2 regions of the Paenibacillus sp. OK076 genome follow, and region 2 is predicted to be linked to the other one. Evidence: riboswitches for the same ligand, from Rfam matches in the RefSeq annotation. Region 2 holds a riboswitch; the other holds the start of a gene.
The links. Region 2 has a riboswitch for cobalamin ahead of metE (5-methyltetrahydropteroyltriglutamate--homocysteine S-methyltransferase). Riboswitches for the same ligand answer to the same signal wherever they lie in the genome.
Positions count from the first base shown of each region.

Region 1: it holds a riboswitch for cobalamin, as region 2 does, so the genes downstream of both, BMY78_RS02960 (ABC transporter substrate-binding protein) here and metE (5-methyltetrahydropteroyltriglutamate--homocysteine S-methyltransferase) in region 2, are expected to answer to the same signal.

Region 1 is NZ_FOCH01000001.1:673,529-688,500, reverse strand. Features, by position in the region: gene BMY78_RS03005 (queuosine precursor transporter) at 1-145, opposite strand, end outside; gene BMY78_RS03000 (L-cystine transporter) at 406-1,803, opposite strand; gene BMY78_RS02995 (methyl-accepting chemotaxis protein) at 2,138-3,838, shown strand; gene BMY78_RS02990 (cobyric acid synthase) at 4,060-5,601, opposite strand; gene cobS (adenosylcobinamide-GDP ribazoletransferase) at 5,674-6,564, opposite strand; gene cobU (bifunctional adenosylcobinamide kinase/adenosylcobinamide-phosphate guanylyltransferase) at 6,561-7,121, opposite strand; gene cobT (nicotinate-nucleotide--dimethylbenzimidazole phosphoribosyltransferase) at 7,118-8,248, opposite strand; gene BMY78_RS02970 (ABC transporter ATP-binding protein) at 8,296-9,117, opposite strand; gene BMY78_RS02965 (FecCD family ABC transporter permease) at 9,114-10,160, opposite strand; gene BMY78_RS02960 (ABC transporter substrate-binding protein) at 10,157-11,158, opposite strand; cobalamin riboswitch at 11,357-11,494, opposite strand; gene BMY78_RS02955 (histidine phosphatase family protein) at 11,659-12,306, opposite strand; gene cbiB (adenosylcobinamide-phosphate synthase CbiB) at 12,297-13,277, opposite strand; gene BMY78_RS02945 (adenosylcobinamide amidohydrolase) at 13,328-14,140, opposite strand; gene cobD (threonine-phosphate decarboxylase CobD) at 14,121-14,972, opposite strand, start outside.
Region 2 is NZ_FOCH01000002.1:559,010-573,981, forward strand. Features, by position in the region: gene BMY78_RS33650 (methyl-accepting chemotaxis protein) at 17-856, opposite strand; partial or broken gene metE (5-methyltetrahydropteroyltriglutamate--homocysteine S-methyltransferase) at 1,363-3,711, opposite strand; cobalamin riboswitch at 3,929-4,127, opposite strand; gene nrdG (anaerobic ribonucleoside-triphosphate reductase activating protein) at 4,382-4,891, opposite strand; gene BMY78_RS21335 (anaerobic ribonucleoside triphosphate reductase) at 4,888-6,849, opposite strand; gene BMY78_RS21340 (histidine kinase dimerization/phospho-acceptor domain-containing protein) at 7,223-8,860, shown strand; gene BMY78_RS21345 (LacI family DNA-binding transcriptional regulator) at 8,909-9,922, opposite strand; gene BMY78_RS21350 (cellulase family glycosylhydrolase) at 10,223-11,869, shown strand; gene BMY78_RS21355 (aldo/keto reductase family protein) at 12,074-13,012, shown strand; gene BMY78_RS21360 (GGDEF domain-containing protein) at 13,162-14,289, opposite strand; gene BMY78_RS21365 (Fur family transcriptional regulator) at 14,565-14,960, shown strand; gene BMY78_RS21370 (winged helix-turn-helix transcriptional regulator) at 14,936-14,972, shown strand, end outside.

The sequences.
Region 1 (14,972 bases), on a different contig from region 2:
TCGTTTTGGTCACCTGTATATTGGCAATAACTGTTGCCACACCGATCCAGGCATAAAGACCCTTTTTACCGAACAAGCGGTAACATAAAAGAAAAAAGCCATACGTTACGAGAACAAAAAGCGCTCCCCATCCTAAATTAAACAATATAAATACACTGCCTTCCTAGTTTTGATTACGCGGGATGGTTACGAACCGCGGTTTGGCTCTGGGCCAAAACATGAATACTCTATCACATTTCCCCAAAGTTGAACAGCACTAAATAACTACAACTGGCTTCAAGTGATATTTACGGTATGCCCTAAGGATGCTAAAAAGCAAAAAGCCGCCCTCCGGATTAACCCGAAGAACGGCTGCTCTTGTATGGCTTGTGGCTGTATCTGCCATCCGCCTATTATGAATCTGAATTACACCTGAACGGCGGAATCCAGATCACGGCTTTGATCATTGAATGTATCCTGATCGTTTTCTTTCAAAATTTTGCTGGATACGAGACCTGCGGTCATCGAATCGTTCACGTTCAGCGCCGTACGGCCCATGTCGATGAGCGGTTCAACCGAGATCAGCAAGCCTGCCAAGGCTACCGGCAGGTTCATCGTGGACAACACGATCAGAGAAGCGAAGGTTGCCCCGCCGCCTACACCGGCTACGCCGAATGAACTGATCACGACTACCAGGATCAGAGTAATAATGAAATCCCAGCTCATCGGGTCAATCCCGACCGTAGGAGCAATCATGACCGCCAGCATGGCCGGATAGATCCCGGCGCAGCCGTTTTGACCAATCGTAGCACCAAAGCTTGCCGACAAGTTCGCAATCCCGTCCGAAACACCCAATCTCTTCGTTTGTGTCTCCACGTTAAGCGGAATCGCTGCCGCACTTGAACGGGAAGTAAAAGCAAAGATCAGTGTTGGCAGAACCTTTTTCACATACGTAATTGGATTGAAGCCAAACAGTGAAATAATAATCAGGTGGATGATGAACATAACGATCAACGCCACGTAGGAAGCAATGACGAATTTGATCAGCTTCAGAATCTCATCCGGGTTCGTTGTGGCGGTTACTTTCGTAATCAGCGCCAAAATCCCGTAAGGGGTCAGCCTCAGCACCAGCGTTACAATCCGCATAACCACCGCATATACCGCATTGACCATGCCGCGGAATGTTTCCGCCTGCTGTGGTTTTTTGCGATCCAATCCGAGCACTGCCACACCAATAAAGGCCGAGAAAATAACAACAGCCAGCGTGGATGTACGACGTTCTCCGGTCATGTCCGCGAATGGATTCGACGGAATGAACTCCAGTACTTGCTGTGGAATCGTCTGATCCTTCACATCAACGAGACGTTCTTCCATCTTCTGGCCTTGTGCAAGCTCTCGGTCTCCACCTTCGATCTCAATGGAAGTCAGATTGAAGCTCAAGCTCGTCACAATACTTACACTTGCGGCAATCGCTGTCGTGATGAGCAGGATTGCGATAATCGAAAGGCTCATTTTACCGAGATTTTGCTTGCCTTTCAGATTCATGATAGCCGAAATGATGGAAACCATGATCAATGGAATCACGACCATTTGTAACAAACGAACATATCCTGAACCGGCCAGATTAAACCAATCGACCGACTTGGTAATGATGTCAGAATCAGATGTGTAGATCAATTGCAGAATGACGCCGTATACGACCCCAATGCCCAAACCCGCAAACACACGCTTGGTAAAAGAAACATGTTTCTTCTGCATCCAGAACAGGACACCCAGAAGAGCGAGCATAACCACGACGTTCAAAATGATTAAAAAGGTATTCATCTGTATAAATCCTCCTCAGTGTGAGTAACCGGATATCCCGGTTTTCTACTCGCTCAAAAGCGATATCCAACAATATATCACATAACAAACTATTCTGGTAGGTATTAATTGATATTATGTAATATGCGTGTAACAAATTCATCTATTTCTGAAAAAAATACACTGAATCGTGAAAATTATTGTATTCAACCTCCGGTTAATTTTGTAATATAGGTATATCCGCTTATTCCCAAGTTTTCTCAACGTGAAAATTAGGCCTTTCTTCGTTGGTATTTAGTCTTACGATAACGGAAAAGCGATAATGTTAATGAACATGACGTGAAAGGATGATTCTATGTTTCGAAATCGCACCGTTGCCGGTAAAATCAGAGGCACGCTGTTCCTCGTACTGCTGGTTGCTTCCTTGTTGTTTAGTATCAGTTTCTATGCTGTCTCCATGAATATTATGCAGAGCTACGTGCTTCCACAGTTCGACAAGGTCCTGAGCACGTCCATTCAGGATATATACAAGAACACATCCGCTTCTAAAATTTTGCAAGTACAGAGTGGCGGAGCCGGATCTGAGGGTGCTGCACTGACTGTGGAATCCTATCTGGCTGGCAAAGCCAAAGAGCATAATTTGGACGGAGCCTACGTTGTGTCCATTCAGGATGGTAAAGCTGTCGTTGTCATCGCGAATACCTCCTCGGGCATGAAAGCCGGAGATGAAATTAAAGTAGAAACAGCAATGAATGAGGCCACTGAGAAAAAAGAAATGGAAATCAGCCAGGTTTATGCCGATTCCTTCGGTGTACATAAAGCAGCCTTTATACCGATCGCAGGAAGTAACATGATCATGGCTGTTAGCATGGATGCCCAATTCATTCAGGACAAAATTGCACAGATCTTCTGGTTGTGCCTCGGTATCACAGCATTGGTCTTTGTGCTCGGATGGCTCATCTCGACTAGCATGATCAAACGTGTAACCAAACCGATCATCAAGCTCGTTCAACATAGCAAACAGATATCACAAGGAGATCTGACTGCTGAACTTCAGATTAAAGGTAAGGATGAAATTGCACAGCTCGCTTCAAGCTTCCAGACGATGACTCATAATCTGAAAGAAATGATTAGCCGCGCCCTCTCTACATCCAATGAAGTTGTAGAAGGCTCCAATGATTTGCTCAAACGGGTAGAATCCATGTCCGGTATGGTGAAAGACTCCAGTCGTTCTGCAGAAAGTGCCGAGAAAGGCAGCGTAAGCATCGCTTCCAGCGCAGCCGAAAATGCAAGAGCCATGGAAGAAATCACACAAGGCATTATGCATATTGCTTCCTCTTCTGCCGAAGTATCGGAGCAGATCGGAGATGCTGCGAACGAAGCTGTTAACGGTAACCGACTGGCACAGGATGCCATTCAGCAAATGGAACGTGTCGGCCAGACCGCAAGCGAATCTCTGCGTTACGTCGAAACAATGAACGAGCGCTCGATCGCTATAGGGACCATCGTTCAATCCATTTTTGAAATCACGAAACAGATTAACATGCTGTCCCTCAACGCTTCCATTGAAGCAGCTCGTGCGGGAGAACATGGACGCGGATTCGCCGTTGTGGCCGGAGAAGTACGCAAACTGGCGGAGCAATCCAAGACAGCTACAGAGGAAATCTCCGATTACCTGGGTACCATCCGCGAAGATGCTGAACGTTCCGTTGATGCCATGAATCGTGTAACCCAAGAGATTGGATCAGGTACTCATGTGGTTCAACAGGCAGGCTCCGCGTTCCAGCAGCTTAACGAATTAATTCAGAACGTTAATCTGACCATTCAGACGGTATCGGCCTCTACCCAGCAAGTATCTGCTGGAGCTGAACAAGTCAGTGCTTCCGTGGAAGAAACGGCTCAGATCACGTCCAAGTCCCGTCAAAGCATGCAGGAGATTGCTTCTACAGCGGATCTCCAACTGAATGAGATGGATTCCCATTCCAGCACCGTACGTCATCTGCATGAACAAGCGGTAGAACTGCAATCCGCCATGAAGAACTTCAAAATAAACTAATCGGAATACCTTTAACCCATTATTTCCATTTTCGAATCAAACTTAACATTAGATACTCAAATACCCCCATGCTCAGCATCGTTCCAGATTTCAGGGAACGTTGCCAAGCGTGGGGGTATTCTTTTGGACTGCTTATTATATAAATTGAACTAATGTATATTTACACGCGCCACTCCGATGACAGAACAACCTTTCGATCGCTGTTACCCCGAGCAGTTTTTTTATTCAGGCGCCTGAACGCCTATAATCTCGTATACACGCTGCATATCCAATGAAGAACGTAATGATTCAGCTACACGGTCGAACTCCATTTCCTTGCGTTCACGTGCGCTGTACGTCTCCAGCAATGGAGAAAGCCCTTTTCCTTCACGCAGACCATTGAGCCATGAACGCCGGAACTGATCACTTTCAAACAAACCATGCAGGTATGTTCCCCACACTTTGCCGTCAATTGTGCCCCAGCCTTCATTGAAGGATTGACCTCCCGGATGGGCGATTTCGAACAAGGCCGTTACACGTTCAGGCTCAAGACACTCGGTAACACCCATATGAATCTCGTATCCATTAATCGGCAACGAGCTTGCTGCATCGCTTTCCTTGGGCAAACGAATTGGATGAAGACCGTGTACATGCCCGGAGGCTCTTACCGTTTGTTTGTTCTGCAGAAAGGTTGTCGATAGGGGCAGCCATCCCAATCCATGGGCTTCCTGTATCTGATTCGCTTCTACCGCAAATGGATCTTTGAGATGCTGACCGAGCATCTGATATCCACCACATATCCCGACAAGCTGAACATGTTCACGCTCCGTCTGGCTGGCAATCGCTTGCTCCAGTCCTGACGCACGCAGAAAAGCCAGATCTCCAATCGTGTCCTTCGTACCCGGAAGCAGAATGGCGTCAGGATGTCCCAGTTCATCAGGAGAAGTCACGTATCGCACACTCACATCCGGTTCTCGGGAAAGAGCATCAAAGTCTGTAAAGTTGGAAATACGCGGATAGCGAATTACCGCAAGGTCCAGCTCCTGCTGACCGGATTTGCCATGTCGCATGGAGTCCAGCACCACGGAGTCTTCCGCTTCAATCTGAATATCACTTATGTAAGGCAATACGCCCAATACAGGTATGCCTGTCCGTTCTTCAAGCCAGTCCAACCCAGGCTGCAGCAAGGAAAGATCTCCACGAAACTTGTTGATGATGAATCCTTTTACACGCTGAACCTCATGCGGCTCCAGCAGCTCCAGTGTACCTACAATGGAGGCAAAGACGCCGCCACGATCAATATCCGAGATCAGAATAACCGGAGCATCCGCCCAGCCCGCCAGATTCATATTAACGATATCCCGATCCTTCAAATTAATCTCTGCAGGACTTCCCGCACCTTCCATCAGCACGATATCATACGTCGCGCGCAACCGATTCAGTGCATCCATGACCGTTTGTTTGGCTTCAGGCAGGAAATGCTGCCGGTAGTCCCATGCACTCATCTGTGTAAGAGGCACACCGTGCACGACAATCTGGGAATGCATATCCCGAACCGGCTTGATCAGGATCGGATTCATATCCGTTGTTGCTTCAATGCCGCATGCCTCGGCTTGCGCCCCCTGGGCTCTTCCAATTTCCTTGCCGTCTTCTGTGACGTAAGAATTCAGCGCCATGTTCTGTGATTTGAACGGAGCCGGCCTGAAGCCATCATGCTTGAATATTCGGCATAAGGCCGTTGTAATCACGCTTTTTCCCACATCCGATGCTGTCCCTTGCAGCATTAATACGGCCGCCTTTTGTTCAGACGTTTGTGCAGCAGTATCTTCCACGTTCCCTCACCCCCGCTCTCCGCGTTATATCAAAAAGAATCCCTGCAACAAACTAAGTACCGTTAGCAGTGCGGCCTCAAGCAATTCATTCATGGCTCCATACGTGTCCCCTGTAAGTCCACCCAGCCTTTCACTGATACGCCCGGCAACGAATTTGCCAATCACATAACCAGCCAGTGGCACCACAATGATCGCTGCAACAGGATATAGCCACCATGGTAACGTCCCTAGTCCATTCTCCATTTCCAGTACCTGGAACATGGCTGTATCCGGCTGGAAGATCCATACCGCTGCCCATGTGATCACACCTGCCAGAAAGGTTAGTCCTACCGCAGAGCTGCGTGCACGCTGGACTTCCTTTCGTTCACCCAAACCCTTGAACAGGACAGCGAGTCCGTCGTCCTTGCGTGCATTCGGCAAGGCCGCCATGGCATACACCATGAACCATCGGCTCCAGATCATCGGCAGGATGAGCAAAGCTCCATAGTCCCAATTGCCACGTGCGATAAAGTCAGCAATTAATGACGCTTTCATCATCAGCAGCAGGACACAGGCGATCACGCCCATGGCTCCCACACGGCTATCTTTCATAATCTCCAGCATTCGCTCACGGGATCGATAACTAAGCAGCCCATCTGCCGTATCCATCCAGCCATCCAGATGAAGGCCTCCGGTTAGCCATACCCATAACGTCAAGGTTAACACCGCTGCCGGAAACGATGGAAGCAGTGCACCCGTCAGGGCTCCACCCAGCCAGACGCATAATCCGATGACCGCACCAACCAGCGGGTAATACACCACACTCTCCCGCAATAATGGCGGGACGAAATCAAGCTGCATTTTTACCGGAAAACGGGACAGAAATTGAAAAGCGGCCGCAGCCGCATGTTTTTGTTCAAGATCGCTTTTACTCATAAACGATACTCCCTGCTTTTCAGCTCAATCGCAATACCCACTGTCACCAGAAACACTTCGCGGCAAATCGCAGCAACCCGCTGATTGAGAATACCCGCCAAATCCCGATATCTTCTGCCCAGCGCATACTCCGGCACAATACCGTCCCCTACTTCATTGGTGACAAGCACGAGCAGACCCGGGTACGACTGGATGGCCGCTACCAGTGCGTCCATATGATCGTACAGCACCTGTACCGGCTCATGTTCATGCGCTAACAGCACATTGCTGAGCCACAGTGTCAGACAATCCACCAGAACGGTCGGTGCAGACGTACCTGTATAGGACTCTCCCATTCGTGTAATTAATTCAGGCAGTGCCAGCGGTTCTTCCACCGTATGCCACAGATATCCTGCTTCATCCCGCTGGCTCTGATGCAGACGTATCCGCTCGCGCATCTCGTCATCATAAGCCTGCGCCGTAGCGACATACCAAGCCTCAGAGGATCGCTGCATACAGAGACGCTCGGCAAACGAACTTTTGCCACTTCGCGCCCCGCCCGTCACAAGTACACTCATGGGGATACCTCTCCTTGAACCGATGAATCAACAGATTCTGATGGATTCTCGGTAGGTAGAGTCTCCGTCGTACCACCAGATACGCCCGCACTTGCAAATGTCGCCATCTCATTCAGAATGCGACATGACGCATCAATTAGATGAAGACTGAGCACGCCTCCGGTGCCTTCACCCAGTCGCATGTCCAGATCGAGCATAGGCTTCAGACCCAGCTCACGCAGCAACGCTGCATGTCCGCTTTCATGCGATGTGTGGGAAGCAATCATGTATTCTGTACTGAGCGGAGCAAGCTGACTCGCAATCAACGCGGCGGCACTGGAGATAAATCCATCCACGACCACAGGGCATCCGTTTGCAGCAGCAGCGAGAATCACGCCTGTCAGTCCGGCAATCTCCAGTCCGCCCACTTTGCACAGTACATCGAGTGCATCGTCTGCATCCGGAGCATTTACGCTGAGGGCTTGGCTGACCACTGCGGCTTTGCGCTGCAATCCGGCATCATCCACACCTGTTCCCCGACCAACCGCTGAAGCAGGTGCTGTTCCGGTTAATGCACACATCACCGCTGCGCTAGCGGTTGTATTGCCGATCCCCATCTCTCCGGTCACAAACAACTGCGTTCCCTTCGCTACCTCGGTGGAAACCACTTCAGCTCCTGCAAGAATGGCCTCAATCGCTTCGCCCCGTGTCATTGCAGCACCCTTCGCCATGTTGGCTGTTCCTTTGCGGACTTTGCGGGAGACCAGTTCTGGATGATCCAGATCGGCATTCACGCCGATATCCACACAGATCACATGAGCTCCAGCGTGGCGTGCAAGCACATTGACAGCCGCTCCCCCTGTTAGGAAATTCAGGACCATCTGCGGCGTTACCTCAGCAGGAAAAGCACTAATCCCTTCTTCAACCACCCCATGATCCGCAGCCATAACGATAACAGCTCTTCGATCAAAGCAAGGCCGAGTCTCACCGGTGATCCCCGCCAGACGAATAACCAGCTGTTCAAGCTTGCCCAGACTGCCGGGTGGCTTGGTCAATGCATCCACATGTGCGGAGGCCTCAGCTGCAACTGCCTCATGTGGACCCACGATCCGACCCATTAACTGTTCCAACACCTGTTCATTATTCATGCAGCCAGCACTTCCTTTATCAAAATATGGGGTCTCCCCCGATTCATTCATTTCTTCTCTCGTCTTAGCAACAGCTGTGGCAATCCATTGTCCGGATGATTCACCATGGCCGGACTCACCCGGAAGATCTCCCGAATGTTCTCTTCCGTCATCAGCGAATGGGGTGTGCCACTGCCTACACAAGTCCCTTCACGCAGCGCCAGAATATGATCACAAAATTGCGCGGCCAGGTTCAAATCATGCAGCACCGCCACAATCGTAATATGAGTTTTTTGACGCCACGCCGATAATAACTCCATGAATTGCAATTGATATTTGATATCGAGAAAGGTGGTTGGCTCGTCCAGCAATAATAGCCTGGGTTCCTGAGCCATGACTTTGGCAAGCGCAACCCGCTGCCGTTGACCGCCACTCAGTGCATCCAAAGGTCGTTCGGCCATGTCACTCAGACCCAACTCCTCTAACACCTTATCAACTATCGCTGCTCCATCCGACGGTTCTTTGCCAAGCCAGTTCTGGTAAGGATAACGTCCCATCTCGACAACATCCCTTACGGGATAAGAGATGGCCGGCAGTCCATCCTGCTGCAAGACTGCAATCATGCGCGACAGATCTTTGCGGGTGTACGAGGAAATGTCGCGTCCATCAATCTGTATGCTGCCAGCGTTCGGCTGTTCGGTTCCGGCAAGTAGCTGAAGCAGGGTCGATTTTCCACTGCCGTTTGGACCAACAACGCCCCACCATTCACCCTCTGTGACTTGCCAGTCCACCGCATGCAGAGCCCGATGGTTACCATACATTTTACCAGCTTTCGTGACTTCAATCATCGGTCGACTCTCGGTAGGGTCTCTTTTCATGAATGTACTCATGGCATCATCCCCTTCCGCAGCTTTTTGTTCCGATGCAGCAGATACGCAAAGAATGGCGCTCCAACAAAAGCTGTAACTACACCCAGCGGAATTTCGGTTGGGGCCAGCAATGAGCGTGCAATCGTATCTGCCCAGACCATGAAGATGGCTCCCCCAATCGCGGACAAAGGCACCAACAACCGATAATCAGGTCCGACAATGAGCCGAAGAATATGCGGAATGACCAACCCAACGAAGCCGATCACGCCGGATACAGAGACAGCGCCTGCCGTAACCAGCGTACCCACAGCTAACACCGACAGTTTCAATCTATCCACCTGAACCCCGATATGCGCGGCTTGTCGTTCCCCCAAGGCAAGCACATTCAACGAACGCGCACGGCTCCAGAGGAAAATCAGCCCCAGCACAAAATACGGGAAAAGGATGGCCGTATACGACCACCCACGCAGTGCCAGACTTCCCATCGTCCAATATATAATTTCATTGATTGTCTGCTTCGACATGGTCGACAGGAAGGAGACTACTGCTCCCAGGAAACTCTGCATGACGACGCCAGCCAGAACCAGGCTGTGTGTCGGTATTTTGCGTCCCTCACGAGCGAGGGCCAGCACAAACCACAATGTGACTACTCCCGTCAGAAACGCGACCAGTGGCAGAGTCCAGATCCCAATCAGTGCATACTGCAATCCGAAAAAAATCAGAAAAGCCGCACCTACCGATGCACCGGACGATACGCCCAGGGTAAACGGATCAGCCAGAGGGTTACGAAGAACCCCCTGGAATCCAGTTCCGGCAATCGCCAGCGATGCACCTACAAGCACGGCAAGCAGTACACGTGGGAATCTGACCTTCCATATGATCTGTTCTGCTGCTGTATTCCAGTCAGGAACAATCCAGTCGCCCAGCCAGGGAATGCGATGAAGCAAGATGCCCGCAATGTCCAAGGCAGGCAGGGCAACCGAACCGATGCCCGTGCAGATGAGCACGGTTAACACAAGCAGCACAATTCCGGCCGTTCCGTACACTGCCAGCTTTTTACTCATTTGAACAGATCAGGGTAGATCGCTTTGGCTACTTCTTTCAGACCTTGGGTTACCCGTGGTCCCGGACGGCTCAACAGGTTGGCATCCAGACCGATGACTGCATCGTTTTTCACAGCCGTAATTTGATCCCACCCGCTGCGTGCTTTAATGATTTGATCCAATGTTTTGTTATTTTCCACTACATCGTTCGCATACAGAATGACGTCCGGATTGGAAGCAATAATGTTCTCTTCATTAATCTGGTTCCAGCCAGTCAAGTCGGATGCTACGTTGTTTCCTCCGGCCAGTGTAATCAATTCATCCATGAATTCACCTTTACCTACAGTCCAGCCTGGGGAGAATTCAACATATACTTTTTTCTTCTCTTCCGGTTTAACTGCCTTCACAGCTTCAGTTACATCAGCCACATCTTTTTTCATCTGGGTGATGATCTCCTGTGCTTTTTCCTGATGATCCGTGATTTTACCAAAAGTTTCAATGTTGTTTATTACATCATCCACTGATTTAGGATCTGTTTTGAAAATCGTAATGCCCAGATCGCGCAGTTTCTTCACCGACTCTTTGCTCATTGAGATACCTGTAAATACGATATCTGCTTCAGCCGCAATGATCGACTCTTCATTAGGCTTGGATACTCCGCCCATTTTCGGTTTTGTTGTTGCTGCTTCCGGATAATCGTCATAGTCGGATACCCCTACGATCTGCTCGTCCAATCCGAGTGCGAACAGGGATTCCGTTTCAGCCGGAGATACGGATACGATTTTGGCTGGTGCTTTGTCAAACGTAAACGATTCACCCGTAGCATCTGTAACCGTGAGTGGATATTGTGTTTTGAGATCTGTCTGCGCCTGTTCCTGGGATTGCTCCTGTGCAGGTTGTGAGGTTCCTGTACCCTCGTTCGTTGTTGTTGTACCACAACCGGCCAACGTCAGTGCCAGCATCGCTGCGCTCAGCAGTGACGCTACGCCTTTCCATGTCTTGAAATTCATTGTGTTCATTCTCCCCTTCTCTATCCATTCTAGTGAGTAGTGCTCCTGTCCCAATTCCGCTTGAATTTGTGTTCCGAAAAAATAAAATCCCCAATCCTTGGTCAGGATCAGGGATGACGTCTCGCATGTGGCGATCTGCGCATGGTCAGCTTGGCGCTGTTTATGCACAGAGAACTGCCCGAAACGCTGTCCTTTCCTCGAAGGAACACCGGTTTATACGTCCAGGGCAGGTAACCTGACTTACAGGAATTCATCCTGATTTACAGTGGCGGGACCGTGCCGGATTTACACCGGCTTCCCTATTTCACCCGTATGCCGTTCATCGCCTCATATAAAAGCATGAAACATACTGCATGCACGCGGGACCCTTGGTCGCTAATATTGTTTAACCATTCAAGTGAGCATCCTGCATCCTTGGTAGAGCTTGTTGCGCCTCCATCGATGATGCACTTGCTAAGTCACACTTCTGTTGTGATTATAGGTTATATTGTACATCCTTACAACCCGATTTACGGAAAAGTCAATCTGGTTCCAACCCAGCTCTCCCCATCGCCATCCAGCCGGATTTTGATCGCTTGTCCTGGTATTACCTGCGTATCCCAAAATCCTTGATCTGGAATGAGACGTGATATCATATAACGAATAACACCGCCATGCGTAATTACGGCTACCTTTGGCACGTTTATGCTGCGAGAGTGCAGTATTGGTGAAAAGGACATCAGACTCTCTTCTATAAATGAATCAATTCGCGCAGCAAATGCTGTCCAAGGCTCGCCATTCGGTGGCGTTACCTCTTTAGGCGCATCGATCCAGTCTCGGTACTGCGGATTATCCTTGAGCTGGTCATAGGTCAACCCCTCCCACTGACCAAAGTTGATCTCCCTTAGTCGGGGATCAAGCTTGGCCTGTCCCGCTTGGGACGGCGCAATGTGTGTTAGTGTCTGCTGACAACGCAGCAGATCACTGCAATATAGGGCTTCGCAGGTGATATTGCTGAACTCTTCGCGCAGCGAAGATAGCTCCTGCTCTGCTCCGGGCAGCAGTCCGATGTCGGTATGCCCAAGATACCTTTTTTCCAAGTTCCACGCCGTTGTACCATGACGTATCAAAATAATCTCACGGCTTTGCATGCCACTAGGTCCAGCTTCTATCTCCATAACAGTGCACCTCCAGCAGACCATATCCCTAAGGTGACCAACCAACATACTAAAACAAAAGAACCTGCCGACCAGAACATAAGCCGAGTTGTTTGTACGATATCTTCTGCTTCCATCCGTCTTGTAGGCTCGCCCATATATGCGCGAAATGAAGCCACGCCGTGATATACGTTATGCCCGCCAAGTCTTATGCCCAGCGCTCCGGCCACCGCTGACTCGGGAAAACCGCTATTCGGGCTTGGGTGCAGTCGTGCATCCCGGGACACCATGCGTGCAGCCCCTCTGGCATCCATCTTCATGAACCAGGCTCCTATAATCAACAGCAAGGCGGTAAGCCGCGCGGGAATCCAATTGGCCCAATCATCCAGACGGGCAGACGCCCAGCCGAGATGCAGATATTTTTCATTTTTATAACCTACCATGGAGTCCAGTGTATTCACCGCCCGATAGGCCATGGCAAGTGGTGCACCACCAATCAGGGCATAGAACAGTGGAGAGACGATTGCATCCACGATATTTTCCGCCACAGTCTCCACCGTTCCCCTCACAATCTCCGGTTCATCCAGATGAGCCGTATCACGTCCTACAATCATACCCAGTGAACGTCTCGCCGCAGGCCAATCCTGTTGACTTAAATGGCGGTAAACTTCCATACCTGCATCCTTCAAACCTTTTGAGGCGATGGTGGTTGCGATTAGCACCACTTCTGCCACAACTGCAACAACGGGATGAATAAGACCCAGCACATAGATTAATCCCCAAGTCAGTGCAAAAGAACCGCCTGCAATCAAAAGTGGAAATAAAACGCCAGCTCTTTGGAGTGCCTGTTTCGAATCCACCCGCGACCTTATCGCTCGCTCCAGTGCAGAGATGGCCTTTCCCATGCCAATCACCGGATGGGGAATCCAGCGCGGATCACCGATGCAGCGATCGAGTATGTATGCTCCTACAATAATCCAGGCTCCAGCCATTCCCGTCCAGATCGGCCAGGAAGCCCATTGATGCAGCAGAGATGTCATTGCTATTTATTCCTCTCTTTCCACTCCTGCGCGGCTTGCAGGCTTTCCATTATTGTGTCATACACCAGCCTGCCGATCGCTGCACCCATGACCGTAGCCGTCCCTGCGTAACTGATGAGTGGTTTATCTACTCCAGCCTGGCTGACCGCGAGTACGATGGCATCCGTTGTTGTTCCGGTTGCAGGCAGACCATTCTCTGAATCCATCACACCGAAATCAGCTAACGCAGCGGCTTTCGCCTCTACCGCAGTCTGAATGGCATTCACCATCGCTCCAGCAGTCATACACCCATTCATCCACAACATGATATTGATCGTACCGGGAGTATAGGTTGAAGACGAAACTTTCCCAATTTTCTGGGACACCGTCCCATTGCTCATCTCATTCCCCGCAGCATCGAACACGGTTCTTGCAGAACCTGCCCGTGCAGCATTCGATACCCCTGCTGTAGTGCAGCAAAGCAATCCGAATTCATCACTTTCGTATTCCTGGATCGCTGTGTGCTCCAATCGAACCGCAGTCAGAAGACCGGCACATTGATCCTGCTGCTCCTGCCATTCACTCAACAGCTCGGCAATATCACGTGGTGGATCGTCACAGCGATAAAGTCTGTCCACATAGGTGTTGAATATGCGATCTAGTTCAATCATGCCGCCCCCATACACGGCACTGGAAAGTGCTGTTACAACAGAGGGACTGGACGCTTTAATATGCCGCTCATGTGCGGAGATGTATAATCCAGGCCACACAGAAGATCTGTATTCGTTCTGTTCCTTTTGTACATGGGAGTAATAATTATAGAATGGCAGTGCCATCGCTTTGTCCCCCTGCCTCTAACCCGGTTGTCGGATTAGGCGTAATTACATTTCCTATTGTTTCCAGCAAACGTCCATTAGCCTCCGCGTCCTTGACCGCAAAACGTACATGTCGTTCCCCAAGTCCGGGATACATCGCGCAGCTTCGGATCAGTATTCCCCGTTCTCCGAGAGCAGCCTGCATGGATGACGCTGTCCACGGTTCTGGAAGAGCTGCCAATATAAAATTTGCTTCCCCTCGTGTAACCTCACACCCCAACGCTTCCAGACCTTCCGTTAATCTCTTTCGTTCGTGTGACACCAGTGCCAATGTCTCCTGTTCAAAATTTTCCCCACTGCGCAGACAGGCTTCTCCTGCGATCAGTGCAAGCCCGTTCACACTCCAGGTGACCTGTTTCTCTGTCATGGCGCGAATCAGTTCAGGACGCCCCATCGCGTAACCCAGACGCAGGCCTGGAATCGCATAAAACTTGGTCATCGAACGAATGATGATCACTTGCGGATACTCTTTCAAGCTGGGCGCAAGTGATTGCCGCTGTGATTCAGGAATAAAATCGATAAATGCCTCATCGACAACCAATATTGTGCCTGTTGTCTCTGCTTTACGAGCAAGCCGTTGCAGAACTTCGACCGGATACTGTACCCCATTGGGGTTGTTGGGCTGTCCAAGGAAAAGCAGGTCCACCCGCTCTATCAGCTTCTCAATATCTTCCGGTTCTGCTCGCCAGTCCAGTTCTTCCCGTCCTTGAACATGGTGGACTTCTGCTCCAAATTGTCTGGACAAAGCACTGTACTCTGAAAAACCGGGCTCTACCGTACCGACTCTGCGCGG
Region 2 (14,972 bases):
GTTTTCGTTTTCGTTTTTACTTTCCGTCAAACGTAATCAGTTTGTGCACAAATTTTTTCAATTGCTGGTTCGTTGCATTCAACTGCTCGATCGTGCTCATAAAATTGTTAACCAGTTCCGCTTGCTCCTGAGAACTCGCGGTGATCTCCCCAAGTTCATTCTCCATCCCCTGAATGGATTGGCGGACGGAGAGGAGAGACTCTTCAATACGCGTAGTCGCTTCCTTTGTATCTACGGACAGCTTGCGGATTTCCTTGGCGACCACGCCAAATCCTGCACCTGCTTCACCGACACGAGCAGCTTCGATGGCGGCATTCAGGCCGAGCAGATTTGTTTGCTCCGAGATTTCACGGATGAAGCTGGCGACCTGAGTCACGTTGCCTGATTTCTGTACAGCTTGTTTGGAGTTGTTGCGAATCTCTTCGGTGGTGGCGCTCAGCTCCTCCGAATGTGCAGCCACGTGCTGAACGCTGTCAATCAACTGGTTGGTCAAATTTTCGGTCACATTCATGAGCTGCTGCAGCTGATCCTGATCATCCATACTGTAGAGCAGGTTGAATATAGCGATGACCTCGCCCTGTTCATTTTTGATCGGAAGGTAGGCGACATCAAACGGTACTCCAAATAACTCCTTCGGGTAATGATCAAATTGTTTGTCCGTACCGCCTTTCAGATCGGCAAAATTTCGATTAGGCTCGAGCAGTGGATCACCTGCTTTGAACTCCAGTTGTTTCAACGACTCTCCTGCGGAAAAATACAGGAATTTCTCCCGGTCAATAATGGAAAGGGTTACATCTTGGCGAATCGTATCCCGAAAAAAGGGCATACATGCGATTAATGATTGAATCATATCCATTGGAAAGTTCCATCTCCTCAATTTTTGATCTGATAAATGATTGTTTTAAATGGTTATTTAATAACTGTCTATATCATATATCGTCATGCAATAGAGAATAAAATAGAGAGAAATGATAATATGTGTACCTTTAGAAGAGTTAGCTGTAGTTTCAACCAGATAAACAAATATAATGATGGTAAATGAAAAGGGGATGTCCCAGAAGTCATGAATATGACAGGGGACATCCCTTGTTCGTCTTATTTTGTTTGAATGAACCTGAAACACGCTATTCGCTCCCATTTGCCCAGACCTGAGATCTAACGAATCACAGAGACGTTATTTCGGCGAATCGGTCCATTTTTCGGGTTTTGACAACGTTTTATGACGAAATAGCGTTACTGAGGTTCGTTAAATCTTGCAAGCGTTGATGATCCGCCTGTTAAGGTGCGGTAGGTTTGTTAGCGCTTGGAGCGAGGCGGAATTCCTTTGGGAACAGCCCCATTGTTTGCATTCACAAGCTTCGTTTATATGGAGGACTCTGCCGTTACTCGTTCTCTTGCCGTACGAGCAGCGTCTACCATGATGCTTAATGCATCCACAACTTCCGCTTTACCACGTGTTTTCAGTCCGCAGTCAGGATTCACCCAGAACAGATCTGCTGGCAGCACTTGAAGTGCACGCTCAATCATATTCAACATCTCGTCCTTGCCCGGAACACGCGGACTATGGATATCGTATACACCGAGTCCGATACCTTTGTCATACGTATTCTGCTCGAAGCTGCCTACCAGTTCCCCATGGCTGCGGGATGTCTCGATCGAGATCACATCTGCATCCAGGTCGCTGATCGCTTCAATAATATCATCGAACTCGCAGTAGCACATATGGGTATGCACTTGCGTTGTTGGTTTTACGGTTGCAGTAGCCAAACGGAAGGATTCCACGGCCCATTGCAGGTACTCATCCCACTTGCTTCGTTTGAGTGGAAGTCCTTCGCGCAGAGCTGGCTCATCGACCTGAATCATCTCAATGCCTGCTTGCTCCAGCGCTTCAACCTCGTCCCGAATGGCGCGAGCAATCTGGTAGGATACTTCACTGCGTGGAATATCCGAGCGTACAAAGGACCAGTTCAGGATCGTTACCGGACCTGTGAGCATTCCTTTCACCGGTTTGCTGGTCAGTGTCTGGGCATAGGCTGTTTCTTTCACCGTCATCGGTTCATTGAACAGCACATCTCCGTAAATTACAGGTGGCTTCACGCAGCGTGAGCCGTAGGATTGTACCCAGCCATTTTTGGTGAAGGCGAATCCAGTCAGCTTTTCACCGAAAAACTCAACCATATCGGTACGTTCGAACTCACCGTGTACCAGCACATCCAGACCAATTTCCTCCTGAATGGTAATCCATTCCTGGATCTGTTCACGTACATAGGCGTCATATTGCTCCGCATTCCATTCCCCTTTACGGAAGAGTGCGCGTGCTTTGCGCACGTCCGCCGTTTGCGGGAAGCTGCCAATGGTTGTGGTTGGCAGCAGCGGGAGCGACCATTTTTGCTGCTGCAATTCGCGTCGCTCCTAGAATGACGCGTTTCGGAGCAGCTGCTCATCAGCATGCACCCCTGCAGGTGCACCACTCAGGCGTGTCCGTGATTCGGACTCGCTCAGCAGGCGCACCGCTTCGGTGCTTGCCTGGGCGCGGCGGCGGGCTTCAGCCAAAGCCGCTGCTTGGTCCGCCTGCTTTGCACCGCCGGACAACAACGTGCCGAGCGTCGCTATTTCCTCCAGCTTCTCGTCGGCAAATGCCAGGGCATTGCGCAGTACCGGATCAAGCGCGCTCTCTTGAGCGGCAGTAACCGGTACATGCAACAGGCTGCAGGAAGGCTGAATGATCAGCTTGCCTTCGGCTGCGAATTCAGCTACCTGCTCCAGCAGCTTCGCCGTCTCTGCGAGATCGGCGCGCCAGATGTTGCGCCCGTCGATGACACCGGCGCCCAACCATTTATCCTGCGGGAAGCCATGCTCCCGCAGGCTGGTGAAGTTGCCTTCATAGCCGTGGACCAGGTCCAGGCCGATTCCGGCAACAGGCAGAGCTGTCACGACCGGATAAGCTTCCACCGATTCGAAATACGTTTGAAGCAGCAGCTTCAATTCCGGTGCAGCTTGTGCCAAGGCAGCATACACCTGCTGCAGCAAGGCTTCATCTTCGGAAGAGACAGTCAGCGTCAGAGCAGGCTCGTCGATCTGTACCCACTGTACGCCTTCTGCCTGAAGCTCAGACAGAAGCTGGGCGTATACTGGAACGAGATGTGTGACGATCTCTGCAAAGCGTTCCGCGTCATAGCCTTTGGCGAACCGTACATACGAGTACGGACCGACCACAACCGGTTTACCTTCCAGCCCAAGCTCCTGCTTCGCTTCGCGATAGGCGGCAAGGGGTTTATTTTCAAGCAATGCAAATGCAGTATCATTATGAATCTCAGGTACGATGTAGTGATAGTTGGTGTTCAGCCACTTGGTCATCTCACAGGCGGTTGCCTCATCATTACCCCGGGCCATGGCGTAGTAGGTAGATACGGATACCGGTCCGCCTGCATGGTTAAAGCGCTCAGGAACGACGCCAAACATCGCGGATACGTCAAGCATATGATCATAATAGGAGAAGTCGCCCACAGGAATCAGATCGAGCTGCTGTGCCTGCTGTTTCTTCAGATCCTGCAACCGAAGCGAGGTCAGCTCCTGATGAAGCGTGGATTCATCGATTCGGCCAGCCCAGAAGGACTCCAGTGCTTTTTTCCATTCGCGTCCCGCACCGATGCGGGGGTAACCGAGGTTGCCTGTCCGTACTTGTGGCTGTTGTTGCTGTGATTGCGACATGTAAAATTCCTCCTCATTAATAATGATGATCATCCGGTTGAAGCTATTGTGTTGTGTTTCATTTGAAAGCATCAAAAAAAGGCATTCCTTCCGATTCCATACCCCCGAGAAACAGGCATCATGAATGACGACTGTGCACAAAGATAGAATGGGAAAGAACACCTGCTATAAGTCGTTGTAGCGGCTGCTCTAACACCTCCCTATCTTCCGTAGGTCATGCGATGCTGTCGAAACAGGCAGGTCTCCTGGCTTGCGGATCATGGCCATATGCATTCCTTCCCGGTGTTTACCCCAGTGGATTATATGCATAGACTCCCCGTATACAGTGGCGGGACCGCGACGGATTTGCACCGTGCTTCCCTTTTAAGCCTGACCACGCATGCAGCGCGGTCGGCACCTGTTTCCGTGTGCAGAAATGTGCGTACACATCTCCGGCTATGAAATTGGTGACCAAGCATAGATGATAGATTGTATCATGCTGCAATCGTCGTATACTTGCTCTTATGCTACCAATCATAGACGATAACCTAAGGGCTTGCAACATATATCATTAATCCGATTGGAAATAAAAATAGAGCCCTGTGAAACCTTGGTTTATTGGCAGAATGTGCTCATTAAAATGAATCAAATCCAGCATATGCAGTGCTGACTCCACCCAATAAAAAAATCGTTACCATGCATCTAACTGCATGGTAACGATTGTCTGGCGAGCCGTTGTTGCCCCCACATCGATGATGCGCTGATTACGACTGCCGCGAAAAGGAAGTGACACATCACGCTCAGCTGCGATATAAGGTCCATCGATAATGACGTCGCATAGCCGGGATAACTCCATCCGTGACGGGTCTGTTATCAGCTCCTCATACACAAACCCCGTGTAGGCCCATACGGTCAGATCAGGCCGAGCAGCCCGAAGCTGCCGAACCCAGGAGGCACATGCTGCGGCAGAGAAAAAAGGATCACCTCCGCATAACGTAACCCCTTCCAGCAAGGGATGCGAAGACACTTCATGCAAAATCTGCTGCTGCTGCTTCTCCGTAAATGGTTCCCCTGCACGGAAGCTCCATGAGCCGGGGCTGAAACAGCCCGGACAGGCATGGCGGCATCCGCTGATGAACAACACGGCACGCAGGCCAGGCCCCTCATTCACCGATTCCGGGATGTAACCATACAGATTCATTGATGCTTCACCCGGTCTCTCACTTCGGCTTGCTTCGCCGCATTGAAGCGCACTTTATAGTCACCGGTCAGATATCCCGTCACCCGGCGCAGCCGCTGGAAATGTACATGGTTTTCATGAGCCTCACATCCGGGACATACATCTCCAATAACGCCCTCATAGCCACAGGACGGACAGCGGTCAATCGGATGATTAATGGAGAAATACCCGATGTCCTGGGCCAGCGCGAATTGCACGATTCGTTGGAAAGCTGAGGTATTGGCCCTTACATTCCCGTCGAGTTCGACATATGAGATCGCTCCGGCATTACATAGTGAGTGGAAGGGAGCTTCCAGCTCAATCTTGCGATAGGCAGGAAGCGTATGATAGACCGGAATGTGAAATGAATTGGTGTAGTATTCCCGGTCGTTCACCCCCGCGATGACGCCATATCGCTCACGATCGATCTTGGTGAATTTGCCGGATAGACCCTCAGCGGGCGTAGCGAACAAGGTGATATTCAGGTTATGCTGCTCACTCATCCGGTCACAGAACTCTCGCATCGTACGAATGATATTCAAGGCTTCTCGATGTACATGCAGGTCTTGTCCATGGTGACGGCCATATAGAGCGGTCATACATTCCGCAAGCCCGATAAAACCAAGGGATAACGTACCATGCTTCAACAGATCGGCCACCGGTTCATTCGGAGCCAATTGTTCACCGCCTTCCCATACCCCTTCCCGCATCATGAAGTCCGATGCTTTGGCAGGCTGGTTCCTCTGAATTCGATACCTGTGCAGCAGTCCATCCGTAGCATTGTGCATGACGGATTCCAGCGCCGTATAGAATCCAGCCCGGTCAGCGATGGCTCTTGCGCCCTGGCAGATTCCATATCGAATGCCGAGCTTGACCAGATTGATAGTGTTAAAGGACAGATTGCCTTTGCCGCTCTGACGATTGCGTCCGAAGCGATCAGCCAGTGTGCGTGTCCGGCATCCCATCGTCGCAATGATCGTATCGGGATCTTCCGGTTGATAATAGGGCAGGTTGAAGGAAGCATCCACATTGACAAAGTTCGGATACATGCGCCGTGAGGAGCAGGTCACAGCAAGCCGGAACAGATCGTAATTCGGATCTGCCTCCGATTGGTTAATTCCTTGCTTGCATTGGAAAATATGCTGAGGGAACACGGGTGTTTCCCCCTTACCAAGTCCACGAATGGTCGCTTCCAGCAACGACCGGGATACGAGTCGACCTTCGGCTGAAGTACAGAGCCCGTAGTTCAGCGAAGTGAACGGAATCTGTCCGCCAGCACGACTGCTCATGGTGTTCAGGTTATGGATCAGGGACTCCGCAGCTTGCCCGGTCTCCAGTTCCGTTTCTTCACAGGCATAGGCAAAGGCTCGTGCACACTTCTTCTTCGCTTCATCACTATCCAGATGCAGCTGCTCATCCTCAATTCGTTCATTCTCTCCAAACAGCCGTTGTCCCTTCCGGTAATGCTTACGGAACGAACGCTTCACATAAGGTGCGAGATCCCAATCGATTTTATTGGCGGATACACCGCCATACTGGCTGTTCTGCTGGGATTGAAAAATAATGGCGACCAGTGCCATGGCAGACATGATCGTCTGAGGTGTACGAACCGAACCGTTGCCGGTGTTGAATCCGGAGGCCAGCAGCCGGTCAAATGGGATAAAGATACAGTTGGTTGTTCCGAGGGCATACTGATCCAGATCGTGTACATACAGATCGCCGTTCTCCACAGCCTGAGCGAGCTCTTTAGGCAGTACATGACGCAGAGCATGCCACTTGGCGGTCTCCGAACCGAGCCTGCTCATCTTGCCGCTGAACGAGTCTCCGTTCAGATTGGCATTCTCCCTCAGCGTATCGGCGTCTTCAGCACCTATAATTCGTCTTCCCAGGTCAGATAGCAGGTCGGATGCCGGTGGAGAGGCATACTCAAGCATGTTCATCTCAGTTCCTCCTAAAAATAATAAAATTGAAATGTATGGGATAATGTCCATTCATTGAACACTACATGTAGAGTTTCTTTATTCATTTATAAACTATATATTGTTATTTTGGTGTGATAATGATCACATGTGAGTGGCTGATCGTTCGTCATGATTCATCGCTCAGAATGATAGAGGTTTTCAAAGCTGGAGGGTAAGCGTATAATTTCTATTTACCGTGTAATTACAGTTGACGATGCTTAGAAGTAGATAGAAAACTTTATATATGTATAGGTTGTGACCACTTTTTCGCAACTTTTGAACCCTCGTTAATGGATTGAATCATACAGTGCACTATGAATTGAAAATGCAGCTAAGACAAGAGGGGTGAATCATGGGAACGGTAGGTGTTACAAGGGGCTTCTATGAAAATATACAGGAAGCCGCGTCCCATATTGTAGACGTATTAAGCGGCATCTTAAAAGTGAACACCATTTTTGTTGCCACGAACGATGGAGTGACCAATGTTATTATGGAAGCTTTTAACCGCGAGGAAGAGTTGGTCGCCAAAGGTAGTAAACTTCCATTTGAAGCGTCATACTGCAGCCTGGTCTTAAGAGATAAGGGCAGCAGTCTGATCATTACGGATACATGTGAACATCCTCTTACGAAAACCATGGACGTAACAAGCGGACTGGGCAATCGTTACTTTGTGGGGATTCCTATTATGCGGAGGTCAGGGGAAACGTTCGGCACGATCTGCCTCATGGATGATCCCGATTATGTGATTAGTGAAACGGATATGAAAACACTGCAAGCCATGGCCGTTTTTCTCGGGTATGTCGTGGATCTGGAAGATACGCTGCAAGTTCAGGAACAGAAGCTGAGTCATTCGGAGCAACTGCAAGAGCAATTGCAGGCAGAGAAGGAACGTGCGGAGTCTGAGGCGTTGACCAAGACACAGATGCTGTCGCTGATGAGCCACGAAATTCGTAACCCGCTGAACGGCATTCTGGGATTAACGGATCTGATGCGTACACCGGATATGTCGGACGAGCAGATAGAATATGTGAATATGATCGAAACCAGCGGGAACATTCTGCTCTCCCTGCTCAATAACATGATGAGTTTTAACGTCAATGACGCAGGCCAAACGGTTGTGCATGATGATCCATTCGATCTGGTCGCCACGATTGAAAATACCGTTTATCTCTACGCGGGACTGGCGCTGAGCAAGAACATTGAGCTGGGTTTGAACCTTGATCTGAACGTATCTCAGGTTTTCGTCGGGGATGAAATAAAGATCGGACAACTATTGGCCCATGTCATGCAGTATGCCCTAGATTCAACACGGACAGGCTCCGTATTGGTTACGGCAACCGTAGCTGGTGGAGATACAGAAGAGGCGGGTACGCTTCTACTCCATGTGAAGTACACTGGCCGCATGTTGTCTTCGGACAAAAAGCTTAGATCATTTAACAGTTTGGACGGAAATATAAGTACACAGAAGCTGGTAGGGACCAATCTCGGTTTGGCGGTCAGCCAGAATCTTGCCATCCTTATGAATGGGCGTATTCAGGTACATGGTATGGGCGACAAGGAGACAGAATTCGAAATTAGACTGCCGCTCCGCAGACATTGGGAACTGCCTCAGCTTGCCAATATTCAGCATCGACTGAAGGGCAAAAAGGTGCTGCTTGCCAAGGATCCTGACATTCTGCAAGGGGCCTCATCCCTGATGCGCAGATGGGAGATGGATGTGCACATGACCTCGGTTACAACCGAGGCGTACGACTGGATTCAGGGGGGCTTTAAACCGGACGTGGCTGTTGTGGATATGGGACTGCTGGAGGGCGGCGCTGTGGATTTTGTACACAAGCTGAAACGCCTGGTTACAGATTCACCAGTTATTGTTCTGATTCCGTATGGCATGCATATCGATTCGCATGAAGCGGAAGTCTTCGATGCGGTCCTGACCAAGCCGGTGAAGCAGGCTGATTTGTTAAATGCATTAAGCATCATTGTGCATTAAAAACATGAGAACATAGTTTAAATTAGGCGCACCTTTCACGGGTGCGCTTTATGTTGTTATTTTGAAGGACGAGGACCCTCGAACAAGCAGCTCTGAGTCGACTTTAAAGACACGTTTGTCCTGAAATTCATTCGTATTCATCGTGTCAATCATCTTCTCCATAAGAATGGCCCCCATCGTATACTTGGGCTGGTTCACCGAACTTAGCGTAGGATGGATGTATTTGCTGATTCGATTGTTGTCCACACCTACGATAGCCAATTGCTCGGGAATGCGTATTCCGTATTCCGTACATGCCTTGTAAACGCCTAGAGCCATTTCATCATTAGCCGCATATACAGCGGTGAAGGACAGGCCTTTGTTAAACAGTCTTTTGATAGCCTCGTACCCGCCTTCCTCATTAAAGTTCCCATTCTCGATCAATTCGGGACGGAACGGAATCTGGTGATTGCGCAGGGCCTTCAAATAACCTTCAAGTCGTTCATAGCTGTCGATCGCTTCAGGATAACCGTTTAAGAAAACGATATTTCGATGTCCGGCCTCAACGAGATGCTGAACAACTTCCTGGGAGAATTTCACGTTGTCCGTATATATACACGGGATCTGATCATGTTCGATGTATTTGCCAACGATGCCAATGCGATAGCCTTTATCTGCAAGCTGGAATAATTCCTCATCCGCCAGCATGGGCGTGATAATGATAACACCGTCTATGGTCCGATCCAGCAGTAAATTAAGATAATCAACTTCTCGCTCTTTCTGGTTATGGGCATCACATATAATGACCTTGTAGTGTCGGGCGTAGGCGATATTCTCAATGCCTTTGATAATTTCGGCATAATAGGAGTTGTTGATGTCCGGAACGATGACGCCAATCGTCATGGTTCTCTGTGAACGAAGGTTTTTGGCTGCTGCGTTGGGGTGATATCCCAATTGCTCGATGGCGCGCATCACCTTATCTTTGGTTTTGGTGCTAACTTTGCTGTGCTGATTAATGACCCGCGATACGGTTGCCGGGGACACACCTGCAATGGCAGCTACATCAATGATTTTGACATCCATATTCTTCACAACTCCAAATAAGTGATTGACAATTAATTCAAATTCATTATAATTCCAATTGAAAACGATTACAAGTTATAACCGATTGAAACAATAATTGGGATAGTGCAGGAATAAAGGGTTTAACGTTCAACATAATGTAATCGATTTCACTATCCCTTGGTTGTGATAAATAGCGGGGTCATCTTTGGATAATACCGCTCGTACCCGCTGTTTCTATAGCATTACGTTACTCGTCGTGAGTGCTGCATCCTGGTTCAGTCATACCTCAAAATATGACCATTTAAGGGAGGCGTCAACATGTTGAAGAAGAGCACCATCATGCTATTGTGCAGCTGTCTGCTGCTTGGACTGCTGGCTTCGGCCGTAGGTTCACCGAAGGCAAGTGCGGCTTTTGGACCAGGGGATTTCCTGAAGGCTAACGGGACAGTTGTCCGTAATAATTCGGGTACAGGCAGCGTGGTAAACCTGCGTGGAACAAATTTGGGTGGGTGGCTGCTGCAGGAAGAATGGATGACGCCATCCGGCGCGGTAGATGAATACACGCTGCGTCGCACGTTGACGAATCGTTTTGGAGAATCGGGTGCACAGAGCCTGATCAATGGATATCAGGACAACTGGATTCAGGCTGGTGATCTGGATAACATCAAGAGCTGGGGCATGAACGTTGTGCGTGTGCCGATCTATTGGGAGGATTTTATGAACACCAGCGGTGTCATGAAGCCTGATTCGGTTACGTTCCGCAAGCTGGATTGGCTGATTGATGAAGCGGGCAAACGGAACCTGTATGTCATTCTCGATCTGCACGGTGCACCGGGAGCAGCCTGTCCATGGCATTCCTGCGGTCAGGAGAATTCTAACCAACTGTGGACCAACTCTACATACCAGAACTGGACGATTCAGATCTGGGAACGGATGGCGACACGTTACAAAGGCAATCCAACCGTTGCCGCGTACGACCTGCTCAATGAACCTCTCGTAACGATGGGAACAGGTGAAAATGCAGCTCAAATCAAACAAAAAATGGATTTCTATGACCGGATGTACAAAGCCGTCCGTGCCAAGGATGCCGATCACATGATCATCATCGCGGCATTCTTCGACTGGTGGGCAGCTTCACCACCAACAACTTATGGCTGGACGAATGTGATGTATCAGACGCATCATTATCAATTCACGGATTATAACAATTGGGATCTGACCAATTCGGAGATGGATCGCTGGCTGAAGGATATGGCGTCCTATCAGAAGAATTGGAACGTTCCGGTGTTAGCGGGCGAGTTCTCGTTTGGTCAGGATGATCTGACCGAGAAGTGGCTGTCTGGTCTGAATGCACTGAATGCTTCATGGACGAACTGGAGTTATAAGGTTAAAGGGGGCGGAACCTGGGGCTATTACAATAATAACAACAATCCGGCACCTAACCTGAATACGGACAGCGCGGCAACGATTGCTTCCAAATGGAGCAAGTTCACAACGGCGAACTTTGCCTCTAATACCTCGTTCCAGAATGTGGTCAAGAAGCATACGGGAACGGCTCCCTTCACAGAGACATGGTCCAGTCTGAAAGCCAACGCCAATGGCACTTTTGTCAGCGCAGAGAATGGCGGTGCAGATGCTCTGGTAGCCAATCGGGACACTGCCGGACATTGGGAACGATTCAAAATCATCCAGAATTCAGATGGAACGGTATCTTTGCTGTCGATGAGCAATATCAAATATGTGCAAGCTGATTTGAATAATGGCGGGCGCTTGATTGCCTCAGCCACGTATCCATCTACATGGGAGAAGTTTACCCGTGAAGAGCTGGGCGGGGGACTGGTTGCCTTTAAATCCGTGGCGAACGGTAAATATGTCAGTGCAGATCTGAATAACGGGGGCGTACTGTACGCCAATCGTAACGCCGTGGGCGGAGCATGGGAACAATTTATCGTAACAGCTAACTAAGTCAAACTAGCGTGCATTCATTAGAATGTGGTGACTAGGTAATATTTAATGTGCATCGTGGCTCCGCTCATGCAGCGGAGCTTTTCATATGCAACCTTATCTATTTGCCAAATTCTTCACCAAAGCCCTTTTAATCCGAGCCGAATACGATACAATAGAAAGGGAACTTCATCATTAATCAGTTTAGAGGAGGATGTGCATTCAATGGAATACCGTAGATTGGGTGGAAGCGGACTGAAAGTAAGCGAGATCAGCCTGGGTAGCTGGCTGACATACGGAGGATATGTGGAACGTGAAAACGCGGTGAAATCAATTGAAGCCGCATTCGATGAAGGTATCAACTTTTTCGATACAGCCAATGTGTACGAGCGGGGTGCAGCAGAGGAACTGCTGGGGCAGACGTTGAAAGCGTATTCCCGCGATTCATATGTGCTAGCAACCAAGGTTTTTGGCAAAATGGGTGACGGTCCAAATGACCAAGGGTTATCCCGTAAACATATTAAGGAACAATGCGAAGCCAGCTTGCAACGGCTGGGTGTTGATTATGTAGACATATATTATTGCCATCGCTATCATACCGAAACACCGATTGAAGAGACACTGCGAGCACTGGACGATCTGGTGCGTCAAGGCAAGGTGCTCTACGTAGGTGTTAGTCAGTGGACCGCGGCACAGATGGAAGCTGCGTTGGGTACCGCTGATCGCCTGCTGCTGGATCATATCGTGGTGAACCAGCCGGTATACAACATGTTTGACCGTTACATTGAAAGTGAAATCATTCCGCTGGGTGAGCGTAAAGGTATTGGACAAGTCGTCTACTCCCCGCTGGCGCAAGGCTTGTTGACCGGGAAATACACTTCGGTGTCCGATATTCCTGAGAACAGCCGCGCAGCGAAGCTTGGCTGGGATGAAGGGAAAATTAACGCTGATCGGATCGGCAAGGTTCGCCAGTTGATTGAAGTGGCGGACAAGCTGGACCTGAAGGTCGGTCAATTGGCTCTGGCGTGGATTCTGCGCCAAAATAACGTCTCCAGTGCGCTTGTAGGGGCAAGCCGCCCTGAACAGGTGAAAGAGAACGCAGCCGCTTCCGGTGTGAAGCTGGATGCTGCCATCGTTGAAGAAATCGAACAAATCTTAGCTTAAGGCAAACTCAGTCATACTCGACCGCACAGGTGGCTCTTGTACCCGTAAGCGAGTTGAGTTGAATGATTGCAAAATGGGTGAGATAAGAAAGAAAGGGATGTCCTGGCTAACCTAATAGGCTGCGGGAACATCCCTTTTTGGGTTTGAGATTAGAATGGGCTTTGGCTGCCGGAGAGTGACCTGGAACGCAGCGGAATGGCACATACCCGGTTCCGTCCTGTATTCTTGGCTTCATATAATGCACGGTCTGCCTGTTCAAAGAAATCGTTATCATCCCGGTCGTCACAGTGATCTGGAAAAACAGCGACTCCGATCGAGATGGTCAGCCGGATTGTATTGCCATCAGGCAGAGCGAAATGGTATTTCTCAACCGATTGTCTGATTGACTCGGCAATGGCCAAGGCCTGATGATGACCACAATCGAGCAATAGTATAGCGAATTCCTCGCCTCCGTTTCGAGAGACGATATCCGCCGAACGGGAATGCTCAATGAGCAATTGTCCGAGCTGTTTCAGGACCGCATCACCTGAAGTATGACCGAAGGTATCATTTACTTTTTTGAACCGGTCAATGTCGATGACCAATAGCGATAGTTTTTGCTTGTACTCACGTGCCCGTTCCAGTTCAAGCTCAAGTGATTTCTCAAATTGCCTGCGATTACTGAGGTTGGTAAGATGGTCTGTGGTTGCTTTTCGTTCGAGCAGGAACAACATCTCATTGGATTTATTAATGAATTCTGCGATGAAATAGATAAAGATTCCACCGACAAAAGAAATGGTCATCTGTAACGGATATACTTTCATTAATGAGTTCATGCTGGTTGTATTCAGCATCAGGATCACAAAGATCAGCGTCATACCCAGCAGGTTCATGGTAATAATCTTGGTTAATCGGGACCAGGGAGCATAGGCAAAATATACACCGGACAATCCGATGATTGTCATGACAAATGCTGCATCGATGGCAGCAGAGGACATTCCAAACATGACAATACGCAGGATGGAAATGACGAGCCCCGAGATGACAGAAGCTAGTCCTCCTAAATATACGGCTGCTGTGACGATAGCCAAATGACGCAAATCCACAATGGTCGTTTCATTCAAAGGAAAGGAATAGTTCATCAGTACAGTTCCATAGATCCCGAACAGCAGACCACCAATCATCTGAATACGCATTGAGGGAAAGGGAACACGGATACGATAGAATTTGGCTACGATTCCGGACACATACATGAACGTGATCATAACACAGAGATTGACAAAAAACGTGCTTAGCAACCAGCATCCCCCCTTTAGCGCACATTACTATATTTTAGCTGAAAAGCAGTCTAGTAGCGAACCATATTATCCCAAATGGGAGAGGTGGATACGGAGAAGAGCCTTGGTTATCGCTATTCATGAATAAAATAGTCGGATATTGACTTCATTATACAATGAGATTTATACTTAATCTAAATCAAAATTGATTTTGATATTTCCGGGAATCATAGCAATCAGCAGATTGCTGTGTCATCTTATATACTATTGAATGGGTAAATAAAGGAGAATTGCTGGTGAGAACTCTAAATCTGACGATACAGCGTCAAGCTGTTTATGATGTAGTCCGTCATTCGGAAGACCATCCAACGGCAGCAGAAGTGATGAACCGTCTGGTGGAGCAAGGTTATAATTTGGCTTATGGTACAGTATATAATTCGCTCCGATATTTGACAGATAAAGAATTGATTCGAGAGCTCAAGTTGGGCGAGACAGCCAGTCGTTATGACGCCCGCATGGACGAACATCAACATATTATGTGTGAAGTATGCGGCAAGGTGGATGAAGTCATGACGGAAGTTCCTCCGCAATGGATGAAGCAAGTCGCGGAGGAAACCGGATATGCGATTGATCACGCTCATGTGGTCTTTGGAGGTGTCTGCGCGGAATGCAGAAACAAACGGGTCAAGTAAAAATCAACCTGT